DNA from 4 places in the Devosia sp. UYZn731 genome. Region 2 is predicted to be linked to each of the others. Evidence: predicted binding sites of a transcription regulator. Region 2 holds the regulator's gene; each other region holds the start of a gene.
What was found. The regulator PhoB, encoded in region 2, activates phosphate uptake and scavenging genes when phosphate is short. The targets are predictions, from matches to a motif close to TGTCATNNANCTGTCAT.
Positions count from the first base shown of each region.

Region 1: a site for PhoB is predicted at 5,351-5,367, ahead of ABIB57_RS08445 (DUF2794 domain-containing protein). Genes of this name have one in related genera too.
Region 3: a site for PhoB is predicted at 2,657-2,673, ahead of ABIB57_RS02875 (NAD-glutamate dehydrogenase). Genes of this name have one in related genera too.
Region 4: a site for PhoB is predicted at 4,759-4,775, ahead of ABIB57_RS13110 (alpha-D-ribose 1-methylphosphonate 5-triphosphate diphosphatase). Genes of this name have one in related genera too.

Region 1 is NZ_JBEPOL010000003.1:117,893-125,634, reverse strand. It holds gene rlmN (dual-specificity RNA methyltransferase RlmN) at 1-718, opposite strand, end outside; gene ABIB57_RS08475 (invasion associated locus B family protein) at 939-1,442, opposite strand; gene ABIB57_RS08470 (invasion associated locus B family protein) at 1,601-2,128, opposite strand; gene thpR (RNA 2',3'-cyclic phosphodiesterase) at 2,354-2,893, opposite strand; gene ABIB57_RS08460 (Bax inhibitor-1/YccA family protein) at 3,107-3,877, shown strand; gene ABIB57_RS08455 (GNAT family N-acetyltransferase) at 3,968-4,465, shown strand; gene ABIB57_RS08450 (GNAT family N-acetyltransferase) at 4,462-4,923, opposite strand; gene ABIB57_RS08445 (DUF2794 domain-containing protein) at 4,943-5,335, opposite strand; gene ABIB57_RS08440 (DUF1223 domain-containing protein) at 5,679-6,416, opposite strand; gene ABIB57_RS08435 (VOC family protein) at 6,503-6,883, opposite strand; gene ABIB57_RS08430 (hypothetical protein) at 7,022-7,741, shown strand.
Region 2 is NZ_JBEPOL010000004.1:227,700-235,441, reverse strand. It holds gene ABIB57_RS11770 (GMC family oxidoreductase) at 290-1,909, opposite strand; gene ABIB57_RS11765 (dihydrodipicolinate synthase family protein) at 1,909-2,841, opposite strand; gene ABIB57_RS11760 (GntR family transcriptional regulator) at 3,005-3,670, shown strand; gene phoB (phosphate regulon transcriptional regulator PhoB) at 3,798-4,499, opposite strand; gene phoU (phosphate signaling complex protein PhoU) at 4,534-5,244, opposite strand; gene pstB (phosphate ABC transporter ATP-binding protein PstB) at 5,414-6,196, opposite strand; gene pstA (phosphate ABC transporter permease PstA) at 6,277-7,653, opposite strand; gene pstC (phosphate ABC transporter permease subunit PstC) at 7,656-7,742, opposite strand, start outside.
Region 3 is NZ_JBEPOL010000001.1:608,614-616,355, reverse strand. It holds gene ABIB57_RS02875 (NAD-glutamate dehydrogenase) at 1-2,574, opposite strand, end outside; gene ABIB57_RS02870 (sulfate ABC transporter substrate-binding protein) at 2,998-3,975, shown strand; gene cysT (sulfate ABC transporter permease subunit CysT) at 3,979-4,833, shown strand; gene cysW (sulfate ABC transporter permease subunit CysW) at 4,823-5,695, shown strand; gene ABIB57_RS02855 (sulfate/molybdate ABC transporter ATP-binding protein) at 5,743-6,771, shown strand; gene ABIB57_RS02850 (DUF6894 family protein) at 7,063-7,347, opposite strand; gene ABIB57_RS02845 (flavin reductase family protein) at 7,418-7,742, opposite strand, start outside.
Region 4 is NZ_JBEPOL010000005.1:16,275-24,016, reverse strand. It holds gene ABIB57_RS13135 (GcrA family cell cycle regulator) at 115-663, shown strand; partial or broken gene ABIB57_RS13130 (DUF6500 family protein) at 730-950, shown strand; gene ABIB57_RS13125 (TetR/AcrR family transcriptional regulator) at 959-1,579, opposite strand; gene ABIB57_RS13120 (SDR family NAD(P)-dependent oxidoreductase) at 1,705-2,460, shown strand; gene ABIB57_RS13115 (aldo/keto reductase) at 2,499-3,530, shown strand; gene ABIB57_RS13110 (alpha-D-ribose 1-methylphosphonate 5-triphosphate diphosphatase) at 3,568-4,710, opposite strand; gene ABIB57_RS13105 (helix-turn-helix domain-containing protein) at 4,963-5,892, opposite strand; gene ABIB57_RS13100 (ABC transporter substrate-binding protein) at 6,053-7,742, shown strand, end outside.

The DNA.
Region 1 (7,742 bases), on a different contig from region 2:
CGGCCTGGGCGATCAGCAGCGCCTGCTTGACGTTCTCGTAATTATAGAGCGGCTCGCCCATGCCCATCATCACCACATTGGTGATGGCGCGGGTATCCCCGTGAGGCACGAGGCCCCCGTCATCGGGCCGCACGCCGCCGGGGAAATCGCCCAGCCGCTCGCGCGCCATCAAGACCTGGCCGAGAATTTCGCCCGCCGTCAGGTTCCGCACCAGCTTCTGCGTGCCGGTATGACAGAACGAACAGGTGAGGGTACACCCGACCTGGGACGACACACACAGTGTCCCGCGATCTTCCTCGGGGATGTAGACGGTTTCCACTTCGACCGGTGGATAGTTCGGATTGGCCGGGTCGCGGAAGCGGAACAGCCACTTGCGGGTGCCGTCGGAGGACACCTGCTCGGAGACGATTTCGGGCCGGTCGAGAATGAAGCTGTCAGCCAGGAGCTGGCGCACGGGCTTTGCCACATTGGTCATCTTGTCGAAATCGGTGACGCCGTTGACATAGAGCCAGTTCCACAACTGGCTGGAGCGCATGCGGCTTTCCTTTTCGGCGATCCCCACGCCCTGCAGCGCTTCGGCCAGCATCGGCTTGCTCAGCCCGATCAGCGACGGCCGGCTGAGCGAGGCGGGGCGGATGGCGCTGGAATGATCGAGATTAAGAGCAATGCTCATGGCAAAGGGCGTCCGGAAGGCAGGGGATGGCGCGGCCAATACCATATAGGCGCAGTTTGCGCAAAGTCAGGGGGTGCGGACGGGCAATGCGTCGGGCGCAGGCACCGTCATGGACTTTAGGAAAGCAGCGTGCGGCCACACCCACCGCACTTCCCGCGGACTTGATCCGCGGGCCCTGACAGCTTGTGCCGAATTGAGAGTGGCCCGCGGATCAAGTCCGCGGGAAGGCCGGTGTTTGATTTTGTACCGAGCCTGCCAGCGAGCCCTACTTGCAGTCCGCCATGGCCTGCGAGGCGGCAGTGGCGCCGGACAGCGAAAACGTCTCGACTATCTTGATGCCCGCCGCGGAGGTGCCTTCGACCACCATGCTGGAGCCGGCGCGGATGGCGCTGGCCAGCGTGGCGCTCTGGCCGGCGTCGTCGAGCCAGGCGGCATCGTTCTGGGTGAACAGGTTGAACACCTGCCCGCTGACATTGACCGTGGCGGCGCTATCGGGCGCAAAGGTGAAGCCGGCGACCAGGTTGAACTCGTTGGCGACGTTCTCGCCGGGACGATTGGTGATGTAGAGGCTGCCCTGGGTGTAGCCATCTGGCTCGGGCGAGACTTTCTTGGGCTTGGTCATGGCAAAACAGACCGGGCCGGTGCCGTCGGCAGCCGCATAGGACGACCAGTCGCGATAATCCCCCAGGAGGCGCACATTCTGCGCGGCGGCCGATCCGGCCATGATGACGGTGGCGGTGACCGCCAGCAGCAGCGCGCGCAGGGACATTGAACTTGGCCTCATCAATTCTGCAGACAATATCGCGTGGATCGTCTTGCCCAATTATGGCGTTTGCGCGCCGCGGGCAACCGCAAATTCGCGGTTTATCCCATAGTCATGCCAAGGCCCCCGTCGTTGGACGGAGGCCGTAGCCATATGGGAGCCGATCAGGCGCAGGCAGCGTCGATGGCTTTCATCGCCGCCGTGGCGCCGCTCAGCGAATAGGTATCGCTGGTATTGGTGCCGCGCTGGCTGGTGCCCTTGACGACCAGATTGGTGCCGGCCTTGAACGCCGCCACGAACCCGCCTTCGTCGCCGGTCGAGGCCAGCCAGCCGGCCGAGCCTTCCACCACCATCGGATAGGTTTTGCCATCGATGGCCGCGCTCGCCTTGGCATCGGTGGCATTATAAGGATAGCCGATAATGGTCTGGACTTCGTTTTTGGTGCCCATCCCCTTGCGGTGGATGATCATGAAATGGATCGGGTCGCGATTGGCGCCATTGGGTTCGCTCGCCGAAGGGGCGGCCGAAATGTAGCAGATCTTGCCGCTCGCATCGGTCGCGGTCCAGGCGGACCAGGCGTTGAAGGTGCCGAGTTCCGTTGCGGCCTGTTGCTGCGCCTGCGCGGCAGGCGCCAAACCCATCAATGCGGACACCGCAAGCCCAAGGACAAGGCCACCGGTTTTCGTCATCATTGCCAATTCATCCTCTGTTTAATCGGTCCGTGGCCGAGAGCACGCGCCCGCAAGCTTGCCCCCAACAGCGTTACCAGGAAGTCAAATGCCGCCGCATTTGATTAAAACCTGCAATGGAAGCCAATCGTGACGGCAATTTGGCGCGAAGTTCAGCCGTTACCAGCGTTTGCGCCGCTATGGTTAAGGTTTCGCTAACATAAGCGTGAACGTGATGGTTTTAAACGCCTAAGCGGCCAGCGGATAGCTCTGCTCGACCACATAGGGGCCACCCCCGACGGAGTCCTTGCTGGAGAACAGCACGAACCGCCCGACCGTGAAGGTGAGCGGCTCGAAGCGGCCGGACTGCGCCAGGAACCACGCCACATCCTGCGCGCTGGAACCGCGCAACCTCGCCAGCGACACATGCGGCACGAATTTGCGGCCTTCGGGCTCCAGCCCCGCCCGTTGCAACACCCGCTCCTGCGCGGCCTGCAGCCGTACCAGGCTCTCGTTGACATCGGCCCCGGCATAAAGCGCCCGCGGGGTATTGCCCCCAAAGGTCGACAGATGATTGAGCCGCACCTGGAACGACATGGAATTGCTGAGCTGGTCGAGGCTGTCGGCAACGTCATTGGCGGTGGTGTTGTCCACGTCGCCGATGAAGCGCAGCGTGATGTGGTAATTTTCGGGGTCGATCCAGCGCGCGCCATTGAGGCCGCCGCGCTTCATCGAGAGTGCCAATCCCACTTCGGCGGGGATTTCGAGGCCGGTAAAGAGCCGGGGCATATAACCCTCCTCTTCAAAAAGGACGACGAACACAAGGGTGATTTGCCCACCAAGCCTAGCACAAGGAATCTGGCCGAACAGGGCCTTATTGTCACGCTCGGCGGAGCGGCCTTGTAAAAAGCGGGGTCTGCATCCATATTCTTCCCAAGTGGCAGGAAATGCCTCCGGCGGAGCAGAAATCCGCATCCGATTGCTAGGGAAAGGATCACGACTATGGCTGAATATGACCGTCAGACCCTCAATGCGCGGGCCGGCTCGGCCGCTGCCATTGACGAGGGCCTACGCAGCTACATGCTGCGCGTTTACAATTACATGGGTATCGGCCTGGTCGTGACCGGCCTTGTGGCATATTTCGCCAATGCCGCCGCCCTGACCACCAATGCCGACAACGCCGTGGGCACGCTCGCCAATGGCACGATGGTCACCCAGTGGGGCGCCCTGCTCTATACCAGCCCGCTGGCCTGGGTCGTCATGCTGGCGCCGCTCGCCTTTGTGATGGTGCTGAGCTTCGGCATCAACAAGATGAGCGTCGGCACCGCCCAGCTCGTGTTCTGGGCTTTTGCCGCGGTCATGGGCCTGTCGCTGTCGTCGATCTTCCTGGTCTATACCGGCGCGTCCATCTCCAAGGTGTTCTTCATCACCGCCGCTACTTTTGGCGCGATGAGCCTTTACGGCTACACCACCAAGCGCGACCTGACCTCGATCGGCAACTTCCTGATGATGGGCCTGATCGGCCTCATCATCGCCTCGGTCGTGAACATCTTCCTGCAATCCGACTTCATGTCGTGGGTGATCTCGGCCGTCGGCGTGCTGATCTTCGTGGGCCTGACCGCCTATGACACCCAGAAGATCAAGGAAAGCTACAACGAGGCGCATGGCATGGACGTGATGGCCAAGAACGCCATCATGGGCGCGCTGTCGCTCTACCTCGACTTCATCAACCTGTTCATGATGCTGCTCCGCCTGTTCGGCAACCGCAACTAACAGGATCGCCAGCCAGCAATTTGGTTGGACGACAAATCGGGCCGCGGTCTACAAAGACCGCGGTCCTTTTGTTTTCCCCGGTTGCCGTTCATGTCTGAAATTTCGCTGCGCCCCTTCGCCTGGGGCGACGTCCCCGCCATCACCGCCATCTACAAGCATTACTGCGAAACCTCGACGGCCACCTTTGACCTCGAAGCGCCCGGCCCCACCTACATCGCTGAAAAGTTCGGGCACATGCTCGAAGCCGGCCATCCTGTAGTCATCGCCGAACGCGGCGGCGAACTCATCGGCTACGCGTATGCGTCGACCTACCGGCCGCGCCCGGCCTATCGCTTCACCTGCGAGGACTCGATCTACCTGCGCGCCGACGCCACCGGCATGGGTCTCGGCCGCACGCTGCTGGCCGAGCTGATCGCGCAGAGCCAGGCCTTCGGCTTCAAGCAGATGATCGCCGTCATCACCGCCGAATCGGCCGCCTCCATCGCCCTGCACGAAAAGTTCGGATTTCACACCGTGGGTCGCCACGAGGCATTAGGACTGAAATTCGATAAGTGGCTGGATGTCGTGCATATGCAGAAGGCTCTTTAGAGCGTCTTCCGCATCGGATAGCCGTTGACCACGCGACCGTCGGCCTGGGGGCCATCCGCGTTCCAGCCTCGGCTTTCATAAAACGCACGCGCGGTCACCGTCGCTTCGAGCTGACCCTCACGGTGACCAAGAGCGAGCAGGGCGGCTTCCAGCCGCTCCAGCATAGCGCTGCTGACGCCCGAAAAACGCGCAGCGGGAGTGACGTAGTTGAGGCCGACATGGCCATGGGTGGTCACCGCGCCGACAGCGACGATGACACGATCGCGCTCGGCCACGTAGATCTGCAGGTCCGGATTGGCCAACATCGCGGCTACGCCGTCTTGGCTCTTGTTGGCTGTCCACGCAGCAATGGCGCGAGGATTCCCGCCATGGTCGGCCGCGCACAGTTCGGTGATTGAGCTTGTCAGCACCATGCTCATGGCCGGCGCATCGGCTGGCGTCGCCAAGCGGATAGTCACGTTCGGCACCAAGTGACGATTACCCCACCACCGCCAATTGCGGGTCGAGCACGCGTAGCACCACCGCCAGCTCGTGGCCGCGCTTGAGAATGCGGCCCTGCTGGTTGGTCACGGTATATTGCCCCTGCTTGTTGCGCATCTTGGGGGTCTTTTCCACGATGAACAGCGGCCGCTCGGAGACGCGGGCATAGATCGAGAATACGGCCCGGTCACGCAAAAAATCCATCGCATAGTCGCGCCATTCGCCCCGCCCGACCTTGCGGCCATAGACATTGAGAATTGTCGCCAGCTCGCGCCGGTCGAACGCCACGATACCGGGCACCTTGCTGGCGGCCGGAGCCGTCGGCGGCTCGCTGACATGCACCAGCGACAGGCTGGCATTGTGCTGATCTGGGGTACGGCCTTGCGCCAAGTCCCTAAGCCTCCGCGTCATTGGGATGTCATGATTGCCAGATTTGCCCGCACTGGCAAGCGCTTTGCGCCGACCACGCCCACAAATGAAGATTCCCCATTTTGGTCACATTCTGTCCCTGTCCTCGCCAGAATGCGCAGTCAATCTATGTCCATTGCCTCCAGTGATCGGCAGCCGGGCTGAATGAGCCCCCAAACCTGAGGCCCGGCTGCTGATCGCCTCCAAGTTGACCAGTCAATCTTTTCCCCTCCCTGCCCCCAGGGAGGGGATTTGTTTTTGGGCTATATCGGTCTTCAGGTGATGCCGGTCTGCAACCGGCGACGTTCTGCGCTTCCGGCGTAGCCTAGCGCTCGAACGCGGCGGCGCCGATGATTGCGCCCGGCAGGCCATCGTCGTCCTGCTGCACCAGCACGGCGACGCCGGTGCTATCCTGGTCGAGCACTTCGTCGAGCGGCAGCTTGAGCTGGGCGCCGGTGGCGGCCTCCCACATGCCCAGCACCTGCCGCTTGGTCACCACCTGGGTATAGACCATGGTCTTGCCGGCATTCTCGCCGCTGTCGATCTTGACTTCGGCGCGGTCGCGATAGGTCACCAGCCACACCACGGCATCGCTCTCGCCGGCGCGCGGCGGCACGGCGATCTTGAGCATTTGGCTGGTCGTGGTGATGGTCACCGGCAGGCTGAGCGTGGCGGCATCAAGCGCCGTCTGCACCTCGGTGCGGCGCGAGCCGACGACGTCCTTGGTGCCGTTGATCACCATTTGGGGGGTATAGATGCGCGAGGAATGCCAGCCCTTGGCATAGGAGCGCTGCAGCTTGGAATTGTCGGCACTGCCGAACGTATCGGGCCAGCCCACATAGTCCCAATAATCGACATGATAGGCCAGCGCGATGACATCGTCGTCGTCCGCAAGGCTGGTCAGCAGGGCATCGGCGGGTGGGCAGGAGGCGCAACCCTGGCTGGTGAACAATTCCACCACGGCCTTGGGATGGGCTCGCAGCGTCTCTGCAGCCACCGGGGCGGCGAGAGCCAGGACTGCGGCAAAACCGGACATGGGGCCAAGCAGGCGTCTTGCGATCATGGACATTCTTGTAAATCAGCCCGACATGGTCTCGCCAGTCAATTCAGGGTGAGAAGCTAAATTGCTGCCAGGCCGGGTTTCCCGCGCTAATAATCGCGAAAAACGGCTTCGACATTATAGCCATCGGGGTCCAGCACATAGGCAGCGTGATAGCGCGGATCGTATTTTTCGCGCGGTCCCGGCGCGCCATTGTCGCGGCCGCCAGCCGCCAGGGCCGCCTCGTAAAATGCCCGCAATGCCTCGGCGCTTTCGGCCGGGAAGGCGAAATGGATTGCCTCGGGATGCGGCACACCCTGCTTGAGCCAGAAGTACAGGGCGCGATTGCTGCCGAACCCGATCAGGTCGGCATGACCGTGCGGCCCCTCATAGTGTACGCCGTGGGTAATGCCGAGCGGCGCCAGGGCAGCGCGGTAGAAGGAAGTGGACCGGTCGGTGTCGGAGACGGTGAGGACGATATGATCGAGCATGGCGTTTCCTTTGCTGGCAAGGCGGTCCTAGCCACCCCTGGTGTCAGGCACTGTCAGCAGTAACCTTTGCCGGAATACAAATTGCCGGGCCGCGCGGGTTCTGCTCTGCTGCCCCACAGACCTTTGGGGGGATAGAGCATGCGAACATTTCTAAGACGGATACCAACGGCCTTTTGGCTCATCGTCGCGACGATGATTTCGGCAGGCCCGGCCGCCGCGCAGGATCTGGGTGGCGTTACCAATATGTCGCGCAGTCCCGGGCATGGCACGCAGGTCGAATATGTGGCTGAGGGCGGCAAGACCTATCTCTGGTATCCGCGCAATACCAACATCCTCAAAGGCCAGTGGAAGGTCGAAGACGGCAATATGTGCTTTGCCTATGGGGCCAACAGCTACAACCCGGTGACCAAGCAGCGCGGCGGCTGGGAATGCGAGCCGGTCGGCGCCTATCAGGGCGGGATCGCCCAGCAGGTGTCGGGCGATCCGATGGGGCTGGCGGGGCGCCGGGCCGTGCCGTTCGATCTGACCGGCCGGGCGATCTCGCTCGACCAGATCCTCGCCATGGTGATCAATCCGGGCCCGCCTGCCATTGGCGGGGACTTCAGTTGCGAGGGGGTCATCGCCAATGCCGAACGCAGCAAAAGCGACATGTCGATCGCAGCCGGCACTTATTTCAGCGGCATGTTCATGGGCAAACGCTGTGTCGATGTCGACTATGCCCGCGCTTTCGCTCTCGCCGAGAAATCCGGCACCGGGGTGGATGCCTATCTCAAGGTGTTGCGGGAGCGCGCCGCAGGCGGCAATCCAAGGGCCGAGTCGGCGCTGCGCCGGCTGGGCTACGAACTGACCGCCCAATAAC
Region 2 (7,742 bases):
CCGGGGCGCGCTCATTTTCTAATTTGGGGGCTCGCAGCGTGTTTGGCACCGCCACCCACCGACCTTCAACGCCCCACCCACTCGCCTCAAGCGCCCACCCACCCACCTTCAACGCCCGACCCACTCGCTTCACCCCTCACACCCACCGGCCTTCCCGCGGGCTTGACCCGCGGGCCTCCACCAGCATGGCACAAGCGGCCAATGGCCCGCGGGTCAAGCCCGCGGGAAGACCGGTGGTGGTGGTTGCATCGAGTGGGGATCACCCAAAGCCAATCTCCGCGCTTGAACCCTATCGATGATCTTCCGCAATCATCGCCGCCGCCTTCGACCCGATCGCCATGGCCGGCGCATTGGTATTTCCCGAGGGAATGAACGGGATAATCGAGCAATCGATGACTCGCAGCCCCTCGACGCCACGCACCCGCAGCCTCTGATCGACCACCGCCATCGGATCGCCATCCGGCCCCATGCGCAGCGAGCCCGAGGGATGGTAATTGGTCTTGACGGTCTGGCCGGCAAACTGAGTCAGGCTGTCCTCGTCCTGCACCGCTCTGCCCGGCAAAAGTTCCTCGGCGATCTTGGACTTGAACGGCTCGGTTTCGAGTAACTGCCGCGCCACCTTCAGCGACGCCAGCGTCAGCCGCAGGTCATCCGGATGCCCAAAGAAATTGCAGTTCACCAGCGGCTGATCATCCGGGTTCGCCGAGCGCAGCCTGACGCTGCCACGCGCCTTGGGCCGCAGCAGGCATGAGGTGAATGTGACCCCATAAGTTGGCTTGGCCGAGGATACGTCGCGGTCGAGATACACGATGGGCGCGCAATAGAGCTGGATCGTCGGCCGCTCGCCGCCGTCGGGATCATAGAACAGGCAGGCCTCGATGCCGGTGGTGGTCACCGGCCCCGAATTGAACAGCAGATACTGCAACCCATTCCGAACCATCGGCCAGCCCTTGTCTTCGCCGAAATAGCCGGACTTGCCTTTGGTAGTGGCGATGACCGGGACCTCATGGTGATCCTGCAAATTGGCGCCCACGCCGGCGATATCGGCCACCACATCCACCCCATGCTCGCGCAGGTGGTCGGCCGGCCCGAGCCCCGACAGCATCATCAGCTTGGCGCTGTTATAGGTCCCCGCCCCGACCAGCACTTCGCGCTCGGCATGCATCGTATGACTGACGCCGCCCCTGGTATAGCTGACGCCAACCGCGCGACCGTTCTCGATGACAATCCTGTCCACCCGCGCGCCGGTGACGATGCTCAGTCGATCATCGCCCGACAGCGGATCGAGGAACGCCTTTTTGGCGTCCGAACGCTCCTTGTAGCGGCCCCATTGCCCATAGGTGTGCTGCATGATGCCAACGCCGTTTTGGCGAGCACCGTTGAAATCGGGGTTGAATTCATGACCCAGGCCCTGTGCCGCGAGCAGGAAATCCTGCGTGGTATCGGCAATATGGCCGGGCTCTGAGACCCGTAAATTGCCGCCGATGCCATGGAATTCATTATTGAACTTGGTGTTGGCCTCGATGCCTTTGAAGTGCGGCAGCATGTCCGCGTAGGACCATTCGGTCTCGTTGCCCAAATGGGCCGCCCAGCCGTCATAGTCCTCGCGCTGCCCGCGCATATAGACCATGGCATTGACCGCACTGCCGCCGCCCAAGGCTTTGGCCACCGGCACGATCGGCCCGCGCCCGCCCAGTTGTGGCTGCGGCACGGTATGGTGCATTTCGAGGAAGTCCTCGCGCGCCAGGTACTTCATGTAGCCGGCGGGATAGGCCATCAGTTTGGCCGTGTCGCGCGGCCCGCGTTCGAGGATCAATACCGAAAAACCGAACTCTCGCACCAGCCGCATCGCCGCCACCGAGGCCGCCGAGCCGCCGCCCGCGATGATGAAGTCGTAGGTTTTGGCCATTACGCACCAATCTCCGCCAGCCGCCGTGCCTGTCGCACCAGCAGCAGTTCCACGTCCGCCACATCCAGCGCCGACATCACCGGCCGCGGCTTGCGCAGCGCCCCCGATTTGATGACGCCGCGCTTGGCCAGCACGTATTTGCGCGCCGCCAGCCCGATGCCCTGCTGCTGCTCGTAGCGCGCCAGCGGCAGGTAGGCGTCGAAGATATCATGCGCCCGCTCGACATTGCCCTTGGCGAATTCGGCGACAACGCCAACCATCATCTCCGGATAACAAAACCCGGTCATCGCCCCATCGGCACCGCGGCTCATTTCCTCGGGCAGGAATAGCCCGCCATTGCCGCAGAGGATCGAGATCCGCCGCGTTTCGCCCTTGTCGCTGGCGGCGCGGAGAGCCGTAATCTTGGACAGGCCCGGCCAATCCTCATGCTTGAGCATGACGCAATTGGGCACGTCGCGAATGATCCGGTCGATCACCTTGGGGGCAATCGTAACATTGGTGGTCAGCGGATAATCCTGCAGCACGAACGGGATATCTCCCAACGCCTCGCCGACCGACTGGTAGAAGGCAAAACTCTGATCGTCGGTCTTAATGGTCCAGGGTGGCGCCACCATGACGCCCGCCGCGCCCTGGTCCATCACGGTCCGTGCCAGCTCTGTCATCGGCGCGAGGCCGGGTGCCGAAACGCCGACCACGACCGGCAGGCGGCCACCGAGGCGCTTGAGCACGCGCTCCACCACTTGCGCCGACTCGGCTGAAGTCAGCTTGGGCGCCTCGCCCAATTGCCCGAGCACGGTGATGCCGCTCACCCCGGCGCCTTCGTAGAAATCCAGCATGGAATCGACGCTCGCCAGGTCCAATGCGCCATTATCCTCGAACGGGGTCACCGCGATGACGTAGACGCCCTTGGCCTGTTCATTGAGGATTGCCATGCGTGATCTCCAGATGGTGCCGCGAGCGGCGGCCGATGGTTCGGTATCGGCCAGAGGCCGCCGCAGGGCAAGCCGTGCGCAGGCGCCCTGGGCGGTTTTGCCCGACCAATTCGACCGGCAGCAAAAATCGCTGTAGGATGAGCATCGTTACGTGGAGACGACCTTGGCCGCAGCGACCCAAACCGAACAAATCGCTATCGAGCACGACGATCTCAGCATCGCCCGAGCGCTGGAAGAGGACATCATCTTCGGCCGTCTCGCCCCCGGCACGCGGCTGACCGAAGATACGCTGCTCGCCCGCTTTGCCGTGACGCGTCACTTCGCGCGCCAGGCATTGGTGCAGCTTGAGGCCATGGGCATCGTGGTGCGCGAACGCAATCGCGGCGCCACCGTGCGTTCGCTGACGCCCAAACAGGTGCAGGAAATCTACGACGTGCGCGAACTGTTGCAGCGGCAGGCGGCGCTGTGGATTCCGCTGCCGGCACCCGCCGCGTTGATCGCCGAACTCGAAGCCATCCACCAAGAGCATGGCCGGCATATGGAAGCCGGCTTCCTGCGCGGCGTGCACGAGGCCAATGACCGCTTCCATCTGACGCTGTTCGGCGCCTGTGGCAATGCGCATCTGGTGCAATCGATCGAGCTCTATATGCGGCTCAGCCTGCCGGTGCGCGCCAACACTATGGGCGATAAGGAGTCCCTGCGCATCGCGCACCAACACCACGCCATGATGATCGACATGCTGCAAGGCCACGATAATTGGGTGCTGGCGCAGCTCTGCGTCGATCACTTGCAGCCGAGCAAGCAGCGCTATCTGGAGCGGGTGAGGTAAGTCCCCTCAGTCGACACCTCCCCCTTCCAGGGGGAGGATCAAGGTGGGGGTCGTATCTGCCGGATTTGGGCTCTCACACCCCCACCCAGCCTCCCCTGTAAGGGGGAGGAGCCGCTTAGTGCTAACCCTACGCCACTTGCGCGAACCGCTCGTCAAACGCATAACCGGCGCCGCGCACCGTGCGGATCGGGTCGCTTTCGCGACCGCGATTGATGGCGCGGCGGAGACGGCCGATATGGACGTCCACAGTACGCTCATCGACGTAAACGTCATTGCCCCAAACGCCGTCGAGCAATTGCTCGCGCGAATAGACCCGGCCCGGATGACGCATCAGATATTCGAGCAGGCGATATTCCGTCGGCCCCAGATGCACGTCGCGGGTGGCGCGGCGGACGCGGTGGGTGGTGCGGTCCAGCTCCAGATCGCCCACCTTGAGCGCGGCGGTGACCAGGTTCGGATTGGCCCGGCGCAGCAGCGCGTGAATGCGCGCCAGCAGTTCGGGCACCGAGAACGGCTTGACCACATAGTCGTCGGCGCCAGTGGCAAGGCCGCGCACGCGCTCTTCTTCCTCGCCACGCGCGGTGATCATGATGATCGGCACCCGGGCAGTTTCCTCGCGGGCGCGCAGACGTCGGCACAACTCGATGCCGGAGACTTCGGGCAGCATCCAGTCGAGCAGGATCAGGTCCGGCAATTTATCCTGGATGCGTTCCTGCGCCTGATCGCCGGTTTCGGCGGTCAGGACGCGGAAGCCCTCGGCCTCAAGATTGTAGCGCAGGAGGATCGAGATATCTTCCTCGTCCTCGACGACAAGTATCGTTGCGGGCATTGTTGTGCTCCCAAGGTCGCTCGGCCGCAGCCGGCTACGCCTTGATCTGGGTCCGCTGAAGTTCCTGCACGTCGGCCGTCAATTGCTTGCCGGTCTGCAGGTAATAGGCGCGTTCGGCGATGTTGGTCGCGTGGTCGCCAATGCGCTCCAAATTCTTGGCGCAGAACAGCAGATGCGTGCACTGCGTGATGTTGCGCGGGTCTTCCATCATGTAGGTCAGCAGCTCGCGGAACAGCGAGGTGTGCATGGCATCGACCTCGTCGTCGCGATTGCACACCTCGATGGCGGCTTCGGCGTCGCGGCTGGCATAGGCATCCAGCGCATCCTTGATCTGGCGCAGCACCAGATTGGTCATGTTGCGCACGCCATTGTAGAACGTGGGCTGCAGGCTGAGGCCTTCCAGCTTGAGCGAGCGGCGGGCCAGTTGCTTGGCCATGTCGCCGACCCGTTCCAGATCGGACGCGACGTGGATCGAGGTGATGATGGCGCGCAGATCGCTGGCCATCGGCTGGCGGCGGGCGATCATCGACACTGCCATATCGTCGATGCGGCGCTGCATGTCGTCGATACGCTGATCGGCGATGATGGTGACATCGGCCAGCTCGCGGTCGAGCTTGAGCAGCGCCTTGGTGCCGTTCTCGATGGCGACTTCGACCTGGCCGCCCATCTCGGCGATCAACTGGGCAAGCGTAGTCAATTCGTCGGTATAGGAGCTGACGATATGTTCTGGGGACGTGGTGGCCATGGCTTTATCCTCGAAATTTGTGGAGGGCATTAGGAGGTCGAGGTTCGTGTCAGGCCGAGGCGAAAATGGCGCCTATCGAGAACCGGAGCGGAGCGTACGTTTGGTACGTGAGCACCGGAAGCGCAGATAGGTGGCATTTGCAGCCCGGCTTGGCACGAAGATCGGCCTCCTAACCGATGCGGCCCATGATGTAGTCCTGGGTCTGCTTGTTGATCGGGTTGGTGAAGATGTCTTCGGTGACACCCTCCTCGATCAGCTTGCCCAGATGGAAGAACGCCGTCTTCTGGCTTACGCGCGCAGCCTGCTGCATCGAGTGGGTGACGATGACGATGGTGTAGTTCTCGCGCAATTCATCGATCAGCTCTTCGATGATGGCCGTCGCGATCGGATCGAGCGCCGAGCAGGGCTCGTCCATCAGGATGACTTCGGGGCCGACGGCGATGGCGCGGGCAATGCACAGGCGCTGCTGCTGGCCACCGGACAGGCCGGTGCCGGGCTCGTTGAGGCGGTCCTTGACCTCTTCGAACAGCCCCGCCTTGCGCAGGGACGAAATCACGATCTCGTCGAGATCGGTCTTGGAACGGGCCAGGCCATGGATCTTGGGGCCATAGGCGACGTTCTCATAGATCGACTTGGGGAACGGATTGGGCTTCTGGAACACCATGCCGATACGGGCGCGCAGTTCCACCACGTCGAGGGACTGATCGTAAATGTCCTCGCCATCCAGCTCGATCAAGCCGCCAACCTTGGCGCCTTCGATCGTGTCGTTCATGCGGTTGATGCAACGCAGGAACGTGGACTTGCCACAGCCCGAAGGTCCGATGAACGAGGTCACCGCACGGTCGGGAATGTCGATTGAAATGCCGAACAGGGCCTGCTTGGCGCCGTAGTGGACGGTGACGTCCTTGGCATGCAGGCGGATCGGGCGTTCGAGCATATCTGTCGGGTTCATGGCACTATTCACTGATGTCTGCGTCATCTTAACCTTGCCAGCCAGCATGTCCATTTGAGTGTCTCCGGAATTGTTTTGCGTCATGCCCGGCGCTCCAGCCGGGTGCGCAGGAAGATGGCGACGGCGTTGAGCAGGATCATGAAGGCCAGCAGCACCATGATGGCCGCCGAGGTGCGTGATTCAAAGAAGTTGCGGTTTTCATTGCCCTGCCAGAGGAAGATCTGCACCGGCAGCGCGGTGGCCTGATCCAGCGGCGTCGCCGGCACCGAAGCCACGAAGGCGTTCATGCCGATCAGCAGCAGCGGCGCCGTTTCACCCAGCGCCTGCGCCACGCCGATAATGGTCGCGGTCAGGATCGAGGGGAAGGTCACCGGCAGCACATGGTGGAACACCATCTGCGTCTTGGAGGCACCCATGCCGAGCGCCGCCTGGCGCAGCGACGGAGATACGCCCTGCAATGCACCGCGGGTGGCGATGATGATGGTGGGCAGTGTCATCAGGGTCAGCACCAGGCCGCCGGCAAGCGGCGCCGAGAGCGGCAGGTGGAAGGTGTTGATGAACAGCGCCGCCCCGAGCAGGCCGAAGACGATGGAGGGCACGGCCGCCAGATTGTTGATATTGACCTCGATCAGATCGGTCCAGCGCGACTTGGGCGCGAACTCCTCGAGATAGATGGCGCTGGCCACCCCGATCGGCACCGCCAGGATAATGACGATCAGCATCATGAACAGCGAGCCCATGAAGGCGCCGAGCAGGCCCGCCGAGGCAGGAGCCGCGCGGCTATCGACGTTGGTGAAGATGCTCCAGGCAAAACCGTTGGAGATCGTACCGTTGTCGACGAACTGATCGATCAGCGTGCGAGCCGGAGGTGTCAGCTGCTGCTGGGCATCGCTGGCATCGCGGGAGATATTGCCCTTGATCCAGTTGGCCGCATTGGCCGACGCCAACACGTCGATCTCGGTCGTCTTGCCCAGCAGCGATGGGTCGGCGACGAAGCGTTCGCGGATGGTGTGGCGGCTATCGGTTTCAGCGATGGACAGCAGGTCCTTGCTGTCGATTTCGTAGCCGGCCGGCGCTGCGGCGCGCAGCGAGGCTTCGACCACCTTGTTCCAGTTCAGCAGCGCAACCTTGCGCTGCCAATCTAGGTTCGCCCGGTTGAAATCGGCATCCGACTGGCCAGCGGCGCGAACCGGGGCCGGATCGATCTTGACGATGGCCGGGTCGTAAGTAACCGTCAGATGCAGATTGGCCTGGGTGAAGGCCGGGATGCCCTTGACCAGCACGTCGGCGAACAGGATCGCCACGAAGCCTAGTGCGAGAATGATGGCCCCCACGCCCGACCATTTGAAGATGGCCTCGGTGGTGTGCCGCTTGCGCAGGCCGTCACGGATCAGTTTGGTGCGGTCGCGCGAGGCCTGGAGGCCGGTCGAGATCGCGGAAGCTGTGGTATTGGCCATGATTATTCGTACTGCTCCCGGAAGCGGCGGACGATGTAGAGCGCGACAATGTTGAGCACCAGGGTCATCACGAACAGGGTGAGCCCCAG
Region 3 (7,742 bases), on a different contig from region 2:
GAGATAGGGATCGTTGCCGTCCACGCGCACGGTGTCTTGGGGCGGCACCACATCATTGCCGACCAGATTGTCGGTGATATCGAGCAGGGCGCCGATGAAAATCTTGTAGCTGGCGACGCCCTCGGCGGCGAACGCCTCCCGGGCCATGCCCGCAACCAGGTGCTTGGGCACGAAGCCGCCTTTGGCGCCGACCGGCACGATGACGGCATTCTTGACCTGCTGCGCCTTGACCAGGCCCAGCACTTCGGTGCGGAAATCCTCGGGCCGATCCGACCAGCGGATGCCGCCGCGGGCGATGGCGCCGAAGCGCATGTGAATGCCCTCGACGCGCGGCGAATAGACAAAGATTTCGCGGAACGGGCGCGGGGCGACCATGGCGTCGACCTTGGCGCTGTCGAACTTGATCGAGAGGGCCGGTCGGGCGCTCCCCTCGGCGTCGCGCTGCCAGATATTGGTGCGCAGCGCGCTTTCCACGAGGTTGAGAAAGCGGCGGATGATGGTGTCTTCATCGAGCGACGCCATGGCTTCGAGGGCGGTATCGATCTCGGCGCGGGCGGCGTCGGCATCGCCGGTCTGGCCCGGATTGAGGCGGGCATCGAACAGGGCGATGAGCGCGGCGGCGGCGGATGACTGCGTCACCAGCACCTGAGCGATATAGCGCTGCGAGTAGGAAATGCCGATCTGGCGCAGGTAACGCGACAGGGCGCGGAGCAGGGCGGCATCGTGCCAGCCCAGGCCCGCGGTCAGCACCAGCGCGTTGAGGCCGTCGCTTTCGGCGCGGCCCTCCCAGACGGCGAGCAGACCGGTTTCGACGGCGGGGCCGAGCGCGGCCATGTCGAAGGTCTTGCCATCGGCACGGGCGAGCACGAGATCGTGGATGTAGCGCTCGGTGCCGTCGCGCGGGGTGAGCGTATAGGTGCGCTCGTCGATGACGCGGAAGCCAAAGGCCTCGAGCATGGGGACGCGATCGCTGAGCGGGATGGCGCTGCCGTGGTGGTAGAATTTGAGGCCGAGCGCGCCGTCGCCGCCGGTGCGGTTGTGCAGCTTGATGGCGATGCGGGCGCCATCGGCGAGGGTGCGCAGGATCGCGATGTCTTCGAGCGCCTCGGCGCTGCCGTGGCGGGACTGGTAGGCCTGCGAGAAGGCGTTGCGATAATCGCTGACCGTGGCCGGATCGGCGGCGGCGGCCACCAGCATGTCGCCAAATGTGGCGGTCAGTTCTTCGACACGCGTCTCAAGCTCGGCGCGGCTCGGGCGCGGCGTCGCCCCGGCCACACGGCCGATGATGACGTGCAGGCGCACTAGGTCGCCTTCGGGGAAATGCGGGTAATAGGCCGAAATGCGGCCGTCATATTGCTGGGCGAGGTATTGCGCGATGCGCGAGCGGGCGGCGCTGTCATAGCGGTCGCGCGGCACGAAGACGAGGATGGAGACGAAATTGTCGAAGCGGTCGATGCGCGGCAGCACGCGGACGCGGGGGCGATCGTAGAGCCCGGCAATGGCGGTGGTGAATTCGAGCAACTCGTCGGTGGTGACCTGGAACAGCTCGTCGCGCGGATAGCTGTCGAGGGCACTGAGCAGTGCGCGGCCGTCATGGCCCTGTGGATCGACGCCGGAGCGGCGCATCACTTCGCCCAGCTTGCGGCGGATGATCGGCACTTCGCTGTGCGGGGTCGCCATGGCTTGGGAGGTGAACAGGCCGACAATGCGGAGTTCGCCGGTGGCCTTGCCGTCGGCGCCGTAGAGTTTGACCCCGACATAATCGAGATGCTGGCGGCGATGGACGCGGGCGCGGATATTGGCCTTGGTGATCAGCAGCGGCTCGGCCGAGGCCATGAAATCGGCATGGGCGGGGGTGGATTCGACGAATTCGGCGCCACTGCGCAGCACTTTGAGCGCCGGGTCAGCCATGATGCCGAGGCCGGTTTCGGGCAGGGGCGCTAATTGCGCGCCATCAAGGCGATATTGGCGGGCGCCCAGGAAGGTGAAATTGTTCTCGGCCAGCCAGTCGAGGAACAGCACCGCCTCGTCGCGGGTCTTGGCCGGGGACGCGCTCAGTTCCTTGGCGGCGGCGCGAACGCGCTCCAGCATGTTCTGCCAATCGGCGACGGCGCGGCCGACATCGGCCATGGTGCCGTCCAGCTCGGCCTTCATCACGCCGAGATCGGCGACCTGATCGCTATGGATGTGCAGCACGCTGAGGGCCCGGCCATCGTGGTGGATGACCGGATGGGCGAACAGCCGGATCGTGCCGCCAACGGCGCGGACTGCCGCCAGTGCGCTATCGACGATGAACGGCATGTCCGGCGAGATGATATCGATCACCAGCGGCGCCGACGTGGTCTCCGGCGGCGTCAGGATGACGCTGCTGGCGGCACCGGTGTAGTTGGAGACATGAGCATAGGTGCGCCGCAGCACGGCCTCGAACCAATCGGGGGACAGCCCGGCCAGATCCTCGGCGGCGCTGGCAAGTGTGGCGGTCTTGAGAAACCGGGCGAAGTCCGGCTCAAGGGAGGACAGCGCCTCGGCGCGGCTCAGCACCGCATCGCGGACGGAATGGATAGTCGCCTGCACCGTGATTCTCCCCTTATCATTGCGACGAGTTTGGCGCAGTGACCGCCTGATGTCGCGTGACTTCGTGAGGTAGCCACTTCAGTCGATAGTCTGATGACAGGGCCGGCGCCGCGCCATCTGGAACCGGCCGCGATCCCGCTCGTTGCCAGTTTGGAAATGCCGTGCCGGCGGCAATTAGCCCACTGTTAAGATTTGAAATGAAATTGCGCCGGAATGGTCGAATTGGCCCTCGCGGCGATCATTTTCTGCGGCTGGAGCTGTTTTTGGCAAAGCATTTTCTGCGGAGGGGGATTTGGGGCAGGGGCTGCGCCTTGTAATACCCCACTGTTCAAGTAGTGTTTAGTCATCGGTTTATGGGGAGCTATAGATATGAAAAGCGCTACCAGAATATTCGCCTATGTCGCGCTGGCGGCATCGCTGTCGATGGGCTTTGCCGTCACGGCGCATGCCCAGGAACGCAGCATCATCAACGCCTCCTACGACCCCACCCGCGAGCTCTATGCCGCCTATAACGAGGCCTTCGTCAAGCATTGGCAGGAGCTCAAGGGCGAGACCATCACGGTTGAAGCCACCCATGGCGGCTCCGGCGCCCAGGCGCGTACCGTGATCGACGGCCTTGAAGCCGATGTCGTTACCCTGGCGCTGGAAAGCGACATCGACGCCATTGCCAATTCGCCCGGCGCGCTGATCAAGAAGGACTGGAAGGGCACATTCGAAAACAACAACGCGCCTTACACCTCCACAATCGTGTTCCTGGTCCGCAAGGGCAATCCCAAGGCCATCAAGGACTGGGGCGATCTGGTCAAGGACGGCGTCGAGGTGATCACGCCCAACCCCAAGACTTCTGGCGGCGCCCGCTGGAACCTGCTCGCAGCCTGGGCCTGGGCCAAGGCACAGCCGGGCGGCAGCGATGCCACGGCGCAGGAATTCGTCGCCAGTCTCTATAAGCACGTGCCCGTGCTCGATACCGGCGCGCGTGGTTCGACCACCACTTTCGTGCAGCGCGGCATCGGCGACGTGCTGCTGGCCTGGGAAAACGAAGCCTATCTGGCGCTCGACGAACTTGGCCCCGACGCCTTCGAAATCGTCAATCCGTCGCTCTCCATCCTGGCCGTGCCGCCGGTTGCCGTGGTCGATGTCAATGTCGACAAGAAGGGCACCCGCGATATCGCCGAGGAATATCTGAAGTATCTCTATTCGGCCGAAGGCCAGACCATCGCGGCCGCCAACTACTACCGTCCGTTCCATCCTGAACTGGCAAAGCCCGAGGATATTGCGCGCTTCCCGGACATCAAACTGTCCACCATCGAGGATTTCGGTGGATGGAAAGAAGCCCAGCCCAAATTCTTCGGCGATGGTGGTATATTCGACCAGATCTACACACCAGTCGCGGGCCAGTAGCATATGACATCAACCACCCCGACACGGGATGGTTGGCGATTGAAACAGCCGAGCGTCATACCGGGTTTCGGTTTGACGCTCGGCTTTACGCTCGCCTACTTCTCTCTGATTGTGTTCATCCCCATGGTCGCGCTCGGCATTCGCAGTGCCGGGCTCGGCTTTGACGGGTTCTGGAAGGCCGCGACCGATCCGCGAGTGCTTGGCGCCCTGCGGGTCAGCTTCGTCACGGCGCTGATCGCTGCCGGCGTCAATGTCATCTTCGGCACGCTGATCGCCTGGGTGCTGGTGCGCTATCGCTTTCCCGGCCGGCGCATTTTCGATGCGGTGGTCGACCTGCCGTTTGCGCTGCCCACGGCGGTCGCGGGCATTGCGCTGACCGCCATCTACGCACCCAACGGTATCGTGGGGCAGTGGTTTCCGTTCCGCATCGCCTACACGCCGATCGGCATCGTCATCGCCATGATCTTCATTGGCCTGCCGTTCGTGGTGCGCACCATCCAGCCCATTCTCGAAGAGGTCAGCCGCGAGGTCGAGGAAGCCAGCGCCACGCTCGGCGCGACGCGTTTCCAGACCATTACACGCGTCATCCTGCCAAGCCTGACCCCCGCCATCTTGACCGGGTTTGCGCTGGCCTTCGCCCGTGGCGTCGGTGAATACGGCTCGGTGATCTTCATCGCCGGCAATATCCCCTTCGTGTCGGAAATCGCCCCGCTGCTGATTTATATCCGGCTGCAAGAATTCAACTATGTCGGTGCCACGGTGATCGCCGCGGTGATGCTCATCATCTCGTTCGCGATGCTGTTCTTCATCAACCTGATCCAGGCCTGGAGCCGCAAGAGGTTTGGCTATGGCAACTAAGATCAGACATCTTCACCGCCATCACACCTCCCCGGTCAGCGAAAGCCGGACGGTCCAGGTGATCGCGATCTTCCTGTGCCTGCTGTTCATGGCGCTGTTCCTCATCCTGCCGCTCTGGTCGGTCTTCATCGAAGCCTTTGCCAAGGGCGTCGGGGCGTATTTTTCGGCCTTGGTCAACAAGGACGCCCAGAGCGCCATTCGCCTGACCCTGCTGGTGGCGGCGGTTGCGGTGCCGCTGAACGTCGTCTTCGGCGTCTGCGCCTCCTGGGCCATTGCCAAATTCGAGTTCAAGGGCAAGGCCTTCCTGATCACGCTGATCGACCTGCCGTTTTCGGTGTCGCCGGTGATTTCGGGCATGGTCTATGTCCTGCTGTTCGGAGCTGGCAGCTTCCTGGGCCCATGGCTCAAATCCTATGGCATCGAGGTGTTGTTCGCGCTGCCGGGCATTATCCTCGCCACCATCTTCGTCACCTTCCCCTTCGTCGCCCGCGAACTGATCCCGCTGATGCAGGACCAAGGCACCGGTGACGAGGAGGCGGCGCTGTCGCTCGGCGCCAACGGCTGGCAGACCTTCTGGCGCGTCACGGTGCCTAATATCCGCTGGGGCCTGCTCTATGGGGTGCTGCTGTGCAATGCCCGCGCCATGGGCGAGTTCGGCGCGGTGGCGGTGGTTTCCGGCAAAATCCGGGGCAAGACCACGACGATCCCGCTGCAGGTGGAAATCCTCTACAATGAGTATAATGGCGCCGCCGCCTTTGCTCTGGCGTCGCTCTTGGCCATGCTGGCCCTGTTGACACTGGTGCTGAAGTCGTTTCTGGAATGGCGCTTCGGCGATGAACTCGCGGCCACCGGCCGCCACTAGATGCACACGCGGCCACGGCCGCCACCAGACTTGGGACCAGTCTTTATATGCAAGTTCGCATTGCCAATGTGCGCAAGGAATTCGACCGATTTCCCGCGCTGCACGATGTCTCGCTCGATATCCATTCGGGCGAGCTGATCGCGTTGCTGGGGCCGTCCGGTTCCGGCAAGACCACGCTGCTGCGGCTGATCGCCGGCCTGGAGACGCCGACCGACGGCAAGGTGTTCTTCGGCGATATCGACGCCTCGGAAAAGACCGTACAGGAGCGCAATATCGGCTTCGTGTTCCAGCACTATGCGCTGTTCCGGCACATGACCATTCTGGAAAACGTGTCCTTTGGCCTGAGCGTGCGCCCGCGCGCCACGCGGCCGCCGTCCGGCGAAATCCGCGGCCGGGCCATGGAACTGCTCGATCTGGTGCAGCTTTCGGGGCTGGAGAAGCGCTATCCGAACCAGCTTTCGGGTGGTCAGCGGCAACGCGTGGCGCTGGCGCGGGCCCTGGCGATCGAGCCGGGCGTGCTGTTGCTTGACGAACCCTTCGGCGCGCTCGACGCCCAAGTGCGCCGCGAGCTGCGCAAATGGCTGCGTGAAATGCATGACCGGACGGGGCACACGACGGTGTTCGTCACCCATGATCAGGAAGAAGCGCTCGAACTGGCCGACCGGCTCTGCGTCATGAGCCAGGGCAAGATCGAGCAGGTTGGCTCGCCCGACACGGTCTATGACAATCCCACGTCGCCGTTCGTCTTCGGCTTTATCGGGGAATCCAGCGAGCTACCGGTGACGGTGGAGAATGGCGAACTGTGGTCCGGCGGTCGCGCCATCGGCGTGCCCGCGCCTGATAGCAAGACCGGCGAGGCCCGCCTGTTCTTTCGCCCGCATGATGTCGAACTGGTCGAGCACGAGGCATCGCTGGCGGGGGTGGTGACATCATCGCGCCGCGTCGGCGGCACGCGCCGGGTGGAACTCGAAATCGGTGGTGATGGCCACAAGGTCGAGATCGATTTGCCGTTCGATCATCCGGCTGGGGAGAAGACGCGATTGGCGTTTAGGCCCAAGCGCTGGCGGTTGTTTTAGCTCTCACTTCTCTCTTTGGGGGAGAGGTCGACCGTCTTCGGTCGGGTGAGGGGGCCTTTACTTGGCTCGGTGCTTGGGGAAGGCCCCCTCACCCGACGCTGCGCGCCGACCTCTCCCCCAAGGGAGAGGTGAAAAAGGCCGCCTGTCGGCCCGCTAGACGGCCCAAACCCCCCTTCTATACTTCCCGCGGCTTGATCCGCGGGCCTCTATCAACCCGGCACAAGCGGACAAAGGCCCGCGGATCAAGTCCGCGGGAAGACCGGTGGGTGGGATAATTCGTGTTCCCAGATTCTAGTGCAGCGTCACCGGCTCCACCACCGTCCCAGCCTTGCCCTTGTCCACCGGCTCGGGGCTGGCCCAGAACACCACGTAGAGCAGTTCTTCGCCGCCCTCGTCGGTGATCTCGATGGAGCGGGGCGCCTTGGGGTCGTCGCCTTCGCCCAGCGCGCGGCCGATGATGGCCTGGCCAAGTTCGGCGGCGTGGCGTTCGGCCGCGTCGAGGTCTTCGAGCTCGTCGCCCTTATCGTCGCGGACGACGCCGTCATCGGTGCGGTAGTGGAAATAGTATTTCGGCACGGTAAGCTTCCTGGGAGGAAGGGAAAGCCGCAACGCGAGGGATGGTTGCAACCGGGCCAGTGTGCTCGCCTCAAACCTGATCCGTCAATGTCCGATAGCGGTGGCGATGCCAGATCAGTGGCTCAAGCTGCGGCGAAATCTCGCTATGCACGATGGCGCCGGCGAACAGCACATGCGTGCCGGTCTCGATACTGCCGATCAATTCGCAATCCAGCGTGGCGACGGCGCCCATCAGCATCGGATTGCCCGACGGCCAATTGCCCCATTCGCCATAGGTGAAGCGATCATCGCCCAGCTTGCCCGCAAAGGCATCGCCGATCAGCTCCTGCCCCTGGGCCAGCATGGCCATGGAGAAGCCGCGCGACATCAGGATGAGATCAGCGAGGCGCGCGGTG
Region 4 (7,742 bases), on a different contig from region 2:
ATCTCGTGTGGCGGACCCACCTAACATACGACGTATAGCGATATTTGGCGACCAGGCCATTCTGGGAGCGCAATGAAGGATTCTGCTTTGACGATGGTTTCAGGAGCGCAGCCCATGGGCTGGACCGACGAGCGCGTCGAGACGTTGAAGAAGCTCTGGATGGAGGGCCTGAGCGCCAGCCAGATCGCGGGCGAACTGGGCGAAGGGGTGACCCGCAACGCCGTCATCGGCAAGGTCCACCGGCTTAAACTTTCGGCCCGGGCCAAGCCCACCAATTCGGCGCCCCGCGCCCGTCCGGCAGCGCGTCCCGCGCCGCGCCGGGTGGCCAGCCCTGCCTCGACCATCGGCAATGCGATGGCGGGGATGAACAAGGCCCGCGCCAGCATGAACAGCCGGCCGCAGACCATGGGCGCCACCGCCCTGGCCTCGAACCCCGAGATCGAAGCGCAGCTTTATGTGGCGCCGGCGAGCCAGGAAATCTTCATTCCCGAAGACAAGCGCCTGAGCCTGCTGCAACTGACCGAGGACACCTGCAAGTGGCCCATCGGCGATCCACTCAACAAGGACTTCTACTTCTGCGGCGGCCACGCCCAGGACACGAGCCCCTACTGTGAATTCCATGCCCGCAAGGCCTACCACCAGGTCGACCGCAAGCGGCGCTGAAATCTCCCGTTCCCTCCCGAAACTGGGGCGCCAATGGCGCCCCTTTTGTTTGTGCAAGAAACGCCCATGCGAGCGTCCCTCCGACACAAGGCCATGGCCGTCTGCGATGCCAAGATCGCCCAGAAAAGGGACCGGGCGTAGGGCTGTCCTTCTACGCCTTCTTCGCCAACAAAAATGACGACCCGGACCTCTTGATGGAAGCGGCAACCTGGTGGATTCAAACCCACCGTCTCGAGCATTTCGAGAAAGCCACCAAAATCAGGGCAATGCTTGAAGCGCTGGCCTGAAGTGGCGACTACGCCTTGGGGCCTGCCCCATAGCGCAACCCATCCACCAGGAGCGACACCATGCGGCGGGCTTGGGTCAGATCGCCGTTTGGCGCGGAGCGGCTGAGGCCGCCGACAGCTTCGAGCAGATCGTCCGGATCGATATCGCCACGGATTTCGCCCGCGGCAGTGGCGGCATCCAGCAAGCTTTGCAGGGCAGGGCGGAGACGCTCGCAGAAATAGGCCGGCAAGGGATCGAACGCCGGATTGCCGGAGTGGAGCGCCGCTGCGAGCCCGCGTTTGGTGTTAATGAAATCCACGTAGCGCTGCATCCACAGACCGAGTGCCTCGCCCGGACTATGCACAGAAGCCAGCACCGGCGCGGCATCGGCACAGGCGTCGATCTCGTTGCGGAACACCGCCACCACCAGGTCGACGCGCTGCGGAAAATGCCGATACAGCGTGCCGACGCCAACACCGGCCTTATCCGCGATCTCGCGCACCGGCGCTTCGACACCCGAGCAGGTGAACACCGCCATCGCCGCCTTGAGCAAGGCATCCAGATTGCGCACCGCATCGGCGCGCGGCGCCCGCGGTTTCCTCGCTGACTGACCGATGTCGTCTCCTGCTGCAGGCACGTCTGCGCTCACGGCGAAAATTTCCTCTTGCAAAAACGGAACAATGTTCCGTATATAGACGGAATGCTGTTCCGTTTAGATCAATATAGCTCATCGCGGCGCCATTGACCACACAGCAGCGCAAAAAGGATATCATCATGACTGATCAACGCATCGCCCTCGTCACCGGGGCCAATCAGGGCGTCGGCCTGCAGCTCGCCAAGGAACTCGTCGCCAATGGCGTCACCGTCCTGCTCGGCTCGCGCAACGCCGAAAAAGGCGAAGCTGCCGCCAAGTCAATTGGGGCAGGGGCCATTGCCATCCAGATCGACGTGACCGACGCCGCCTCGATCGCCGCCGCCGCCGAACGCATTCGAACCGAGTTCGGTCGCCTCGACCTGCTGGTCAACAATGCCGGCATTTCCAACAACCGGACAGGCCCGGTCACCATGGCGGAATTCACCAAGACCAGCGCTGCCAGCATCGTCTCCATCGACGAAGTCCGCGCCATCTGGGATACCAATGTATTTGGTGTACTCGCCGTCTACCAGGCCATGTTGCCGCTGCTGCGCCTGTCGTCCGATGCGCGCATCGTCAACGTCTCAAGCGGCGTCGGTTCGCTCGCCGCCAATGCCGATCCGGCCTTTCCCTACCGCGCTATCTATACGCCGGGTTATGCCGCCTCCAAGACGGCCCTCAACGGCATCACGCTGGCCATGATGATCGAGCTTGAAGGCAGCGGCATCAAGGTGAACCTGGTCTCGCCCGGCTTTACCAGCACCGCGCTCAATAATTTCGAGGGCACTGAATCCATCGAGGACGGCTCCCGCGAAGTGGTCCGCGTTGCCCTGTTTGGCCCCGACGCTCCCAGCGGGACCTTCACCATGTGGGACAATACGACCATCCCGTGGTGAGCGGCACAACAGTCCCCAACCGAACCAAGGAGACCATTATGCAATACCGCTCCCTCGGAAAAACCGGCATCAAAGTCAGCCCCTATTGCCTGGGCGCGATGATGTTCGGCAAGCTCGGTAATCCCGATCATGACGACGGCATCGCCATCATCCACAAGGCGCTGGACGCCGGCATCAATTTCATCGACACCGCCGACCGCTACAGCGCCGGCGAGTCAGAGGAGATCGTCGGCAAGGCGCTCAAGGGCCGGCGCGACACTGTGGTGCTGGCCACCAAATTCTTCGGCCCCATGGGCACCGATCCCAACCAGCAGGGTGGCTCGCGGCGCTGGATCATGCAGGCGGTCGACGCTTCGCTCCGGCGCCTGCAAACCGACTATATCGATCTCTACCAGATCCACCGTCCCACGCCCGATACCGATATCGAGGAAACCCTGTCGGCGCTGACCGACCTGATGCGGGCCGGCAAGGTGCGCGCCATTGGCTCGTCCACCTTCCCGGTTTCCGAGATCGTCGAGGCGCAGTGGGTCGCCGAAAAGCGCGGTCTCGCCCGTTTTCGGACCGAGCAGCCGCCCTATTCCATGCTGGATCGCGGCATCGAGCGCGACATGCTGCCCACAGCGCAACGCTATGGCATGGGGGTGATGGTGTGGAGTCCCCTGTCCAAGGGCATGCTCACTGGCCGCTACCGCAAGGGCCAGCCCCTGCCCGATAGCCTGCGGGCGAAGTTCATGCCCAAGCAGATGAGCGATGAACGCAGCCTCGACGCTGTCGAACAGCTCATCCCGCTGGCCGAGGAGGCCGGAATGTCCCTTACCCATATGGCGATGGCCTTCGTCATGGCCCATCCGGGTGTGACCTCGGCCTTGCTCGGCCCGCGCACCATGGCCCATCTCGATGACCTGTTGGCCGGCGCCGAAGTCCGGCTCACCGACGAGATGCTCGACCGCATCGACCAGATCGTCCCGCCCGGCACCGATGTCGGCCTCAACGAGGCCAACTACAATCCGCCGGCGATTACCACACCAAGCCTGCGCCGCCGCCCGATGGCCGAACGCGTCGCCGTATAATCGATCCCGAGGGGGGATTTAACCCCCTCGGTCCATCTCACATGAACTTGCGGCCGGCGACCCAGATCCCGCTGATAACCGGCAGCCCGTCCACCACGCGCACGCGGAGCAGGTCCGCCCGCAGCCCGGTCTCGACCCGCCCCCGGTCCGCAAATCCCAATACCGCCGCCGGCCGGCTGCTCACCATGGCCACGGCGTCATGCATCGCCACCCCGCGCTGCGCCAGGATGAACGCTGCCTGCAACATGCTGGCCGGCACATAGTCCGAGGTCAAAATATCCAGCAGCCCCTCGTCGGCCAGTGCGGCGGCGCTGACATTGCCCGAATGGGAGCCGCCCAGCACGATATTGGGCGCGCCCATCACATTCTGCATGCCCAGTTGGCGGGCATATCGCGCCGCTTCCAGCGTGGTCGGAAATTCGCTGATGGCGATGCCATCGGCATGGGCGCGGTCAACGTCGCCCAGTGTCGTATCGTCGTGGCTGGCCATCGGCAGTCCACGCGCTTTTGCCGCCTCGGCGATCCAGAGACGTGCGGGCCCGACATGAAGCGCCTGCGACTGCTGACGCCCGGCAATATAGACGTCCCATTCCGCGTCGCTCCACACCACGCCATTCTTCTTGCGCCGATAGGCGCGATAAATGTCCAGATTGTGCCACTGCCCCTGGCCCGGCGTGTGATCCATCATGCTGACGAGGCGAAGATCTGGATTGTCCATATGCCGCTTGGCCAGATCCAGCAGCCCGGCATCGGACAATTCGCAACGGAAGTGGAAATAGTGATCGGCCTTGAGCACGCCCGCTGCCTTGGCCTGGTTTACCGCGCCGATCGCCGCTTCCAGCATCGCGGTGCGCGCGCCCTGGCTGTCGTAATCGCCCATAGATAGCGAATCCAGCACCGTGGTGATGCCCGCTCCCAGAACCTGCCAGTCATGCGCCAGTACCGCCGCCACCGGCGCGGGCCAGCGCACTGCGGGGCGGGGATTGAGGTGGTGCTCAATGTTGTCGGTGTGCAGGTCGATGATCCCCGGCAGCAGATAATCGCCCTCGAAATCAAGCGCCTCACCCGTCCCGCCTGCGCCTTCCTCGACCGCCGTGATCGTGCTGCCCTCGATGCGCACCGATCCGTTCATGGTGCGATCGGCCAGCACGATGCGGGCATTGCTAAGTGTCTGTGACATGAGATGAATCGATCCGGCTGGTTGTTGCTGCGCGATTAGGTGGCAATGATGACGGTGCGATGACAGGAAGTGGTTATGCTGCGCCATTGCAGACACCAATGCATCCCATGCACCGGTCTTCCCGCGGACTTGATCCGCGGGCCTCTCACAACGCGGCATGTGCGATGAGCGACCCCCGGATCAAGTCCGGGGGCAGCACGGTGGCGAGGATGGGGGAGTTTCACCGCAACATCCCGTTCGCGCACCCAAATACTAGCGATCAATCACGTCCTGGCGCATCTCACTCGGCGTAATCCCATAGGCATTGCGAAAATGCTCGTAGAACTGCGTCAGCGAGCTGAAGCCAGACTGAAACGCGATGTTGGACACCGACAGGTTGCCCTCGAACAGCAGCGAGCGGGCGCGGATCAGTCGCATCCGCACCACGAATTTCTGCACCGAGATATGCATCACCTTGGCAAACAGGTTGGTGGCGTAATTGGGATGCAGCCCCACCACGTCGGCAATGGATTGCGCCGTCAGCGGGTCGGTCAGGTTCTCAACGATATGGCGCACCATGCGCACCACATAGCGCACCGGGGCGGCGGTGCGGGTTCGGGCGCTGGAATTTTCGATCCAGGCCGGCAGCAGCAGGTCCCAGCCGGTCAAGGCGGCGCGGCGGAACATGGCGGCAATCTCGGTCTTGACGATATCGGTGCGCAAGCTGTTGCCGCTGCGATAATCGCCATGCCAGCGATCGAGCGTATCGATCCCGATGCTTTCGGGTCGCAATTGCACCACGCCGCCTCCCATCAGGGTTTCGGTGAGCAGGCCCAGTTGCGGCATATCCAGGAAGGCATCCACCGGCAGGTAAATATTGACCTGCCGTCCCCTTGCGGTCTCGGGGCTCAGCGCCACGGTCTGGTGCGGAATGCCGGCCCAGAACGCCACCAGCCGGTCCGATCCCACCGTCACCGGGCGGCTATCGACCAGGTAGTCCATCGTGCCGGCGGTGAGCCAGTTGAACTCGATATGGCCATGGCTGTGCGGCTCCGCCATGAGCTGGGGCGGAAACGAGCGCACCCCGAACCGGCCAAAGGCGCGGCCCGACGCGTAGAATTTACGATCGGGGCGCGGGGTGGGGCGGGGGGCCTTGCCGCGGCCGATGCGAACGAGGTCGCCCGCGGCGTTCAGCTCATCCATACAAGAGCGTTCATATCTTTGAATCCCGGAATAAGTCTCTAACAAACCGGATTGTTTGCGCGCTGGCAAGGGATAGGATTTTGGCTCAAGCACGGACCTACGGCCGAAGAGTGTAATTCGGCGCGGCGATCAACGCCGTTCCGCTGCTATGGGAGGAATGATGAGAAAACATGCAATTGCCCTTGGCGGGGCAGGCTTGCTGCTGGGCGTTTCCCTGATCGCCACGCAGGCGCAGATGGCTTTCGCGGCCGAGTTGCCCGATCCGCCGGCCTTCGCTGCGCAGAGCTCGCCGGTCTTTGTTGGCGTCTCCGATATCCAGGAATACAAGGCGCTGCCAGAATACCACCAGCCCGCCTGGATGGATAAATTCGTGGCCGATGGCACGCTGCCGCCGGTTGCCGAGCGCCTGCCCAAGGAGCCGCTGGTGTTCAAGACCGGCAATATGCCAGACGGCGTTGGCGTCTATGGCGACGTGATGCGTCACGTCATCGGCGGCCGGCCGGAAGGCTGGAACTATATCGGCGGCCAGTCTCAGGGTTGGGGCGGCATCGATATCGGCCTCTCCGAATGCCTGACGCGTACCGGCCCGCTGTTCGAGGTCAAGGCCGACGAACTCGAGCCCCTGCCGAACCTGGCCAAGAGCTGGGAATGGTCCGAAGATGGCCACCAGTTGACCATGCATCTGATCGAAGGCGCAAAGTGGTCCGATGGCGTCCCGTTCAACGCCGACGACGCGATGTTCTATTGGAACGACAACGTCAACGATCCCAATGTGACCCCGCTCAATGGCGCGACGCCCGAAACCTTCGGTGTCGGCACCACGCTTGAAAAGGTCGACGACTATACGATCAAGTGGACCTTCAAGGAGGTCCGTCCGACCCAGTACCTCTATGCCATGGCATACGGCACCTTCTGCCCCGGCCCGAGCCATATCCTCAAGCCCCAGCATCCCAAGTACAATACCGCCAACACCTACGATCAGTACAAGAACGCCTTCCCGCCCGAATTCATGAACATGCCGGTAATGGGCGCCTGGGTACCGGTTGAATACCGTCCCGACGATATCGTCGTCATGCGCCGCAATCCCTACTACTGGAAGACCGACGAGAACGGCAATCAGCTGCCCTATCTCGACGAATTGCAGTATCGCCTCTCCACTTGGGCCGATCGTGACGTGCAGGCCGTGGCCGGCTCGGGCGATTTCTCCAACCTCGAACAGGCCGAAAGCTATGTCGAGGCGCTCAAGCGCTCCGCCGAGCCGACCGCTCCGGCGCGTCTGCAGTTCGGTGCCCGCACCATCGGCTATGCGCTACGCATGAACTTCTCGGCCAATGGCTGGGGCGAACCCGATGCTCGCGGCCAGGCCGTGCGCGAACTCAACCGCCAGCTCGACTTCCGCAAGGCTGTCTCGATGGCCATCGATCGGCAGCGCCTGGGCGACAGCCTGGTGCGTGGTCCGTTCACCGCCATCTATCCGGGCGGCCTCTATGCCGGCACCACCTTCTACGACAAGGCCTCGACCGTCTATTACGGCTATGACGTCGCCGCAGCCAATGCGCTGCTCGACGGCCTTGGCCTCAAGGACACCGATGGCAATGGCGTTCGCAACTTCCCGGCCGGTACGGCTGGTGGTGGCGATCTGGAAGTCACGGTCCTCGCCAATACCGATTACGGCACCGATACTAACCTGGCCGAAGGCGTCATCGCGCAACTGGAGCCGCTTGGCATCCGCGTGATTGCCAACTTCCAGACCGGTACCGCCCGTGACGATATGGCTGAATCAGGCAAGTATGACTGGTCGGTGGAACGCCAGGGCGCCGAAATGGTGGCCGTGGTGCAGGGGACTTCGG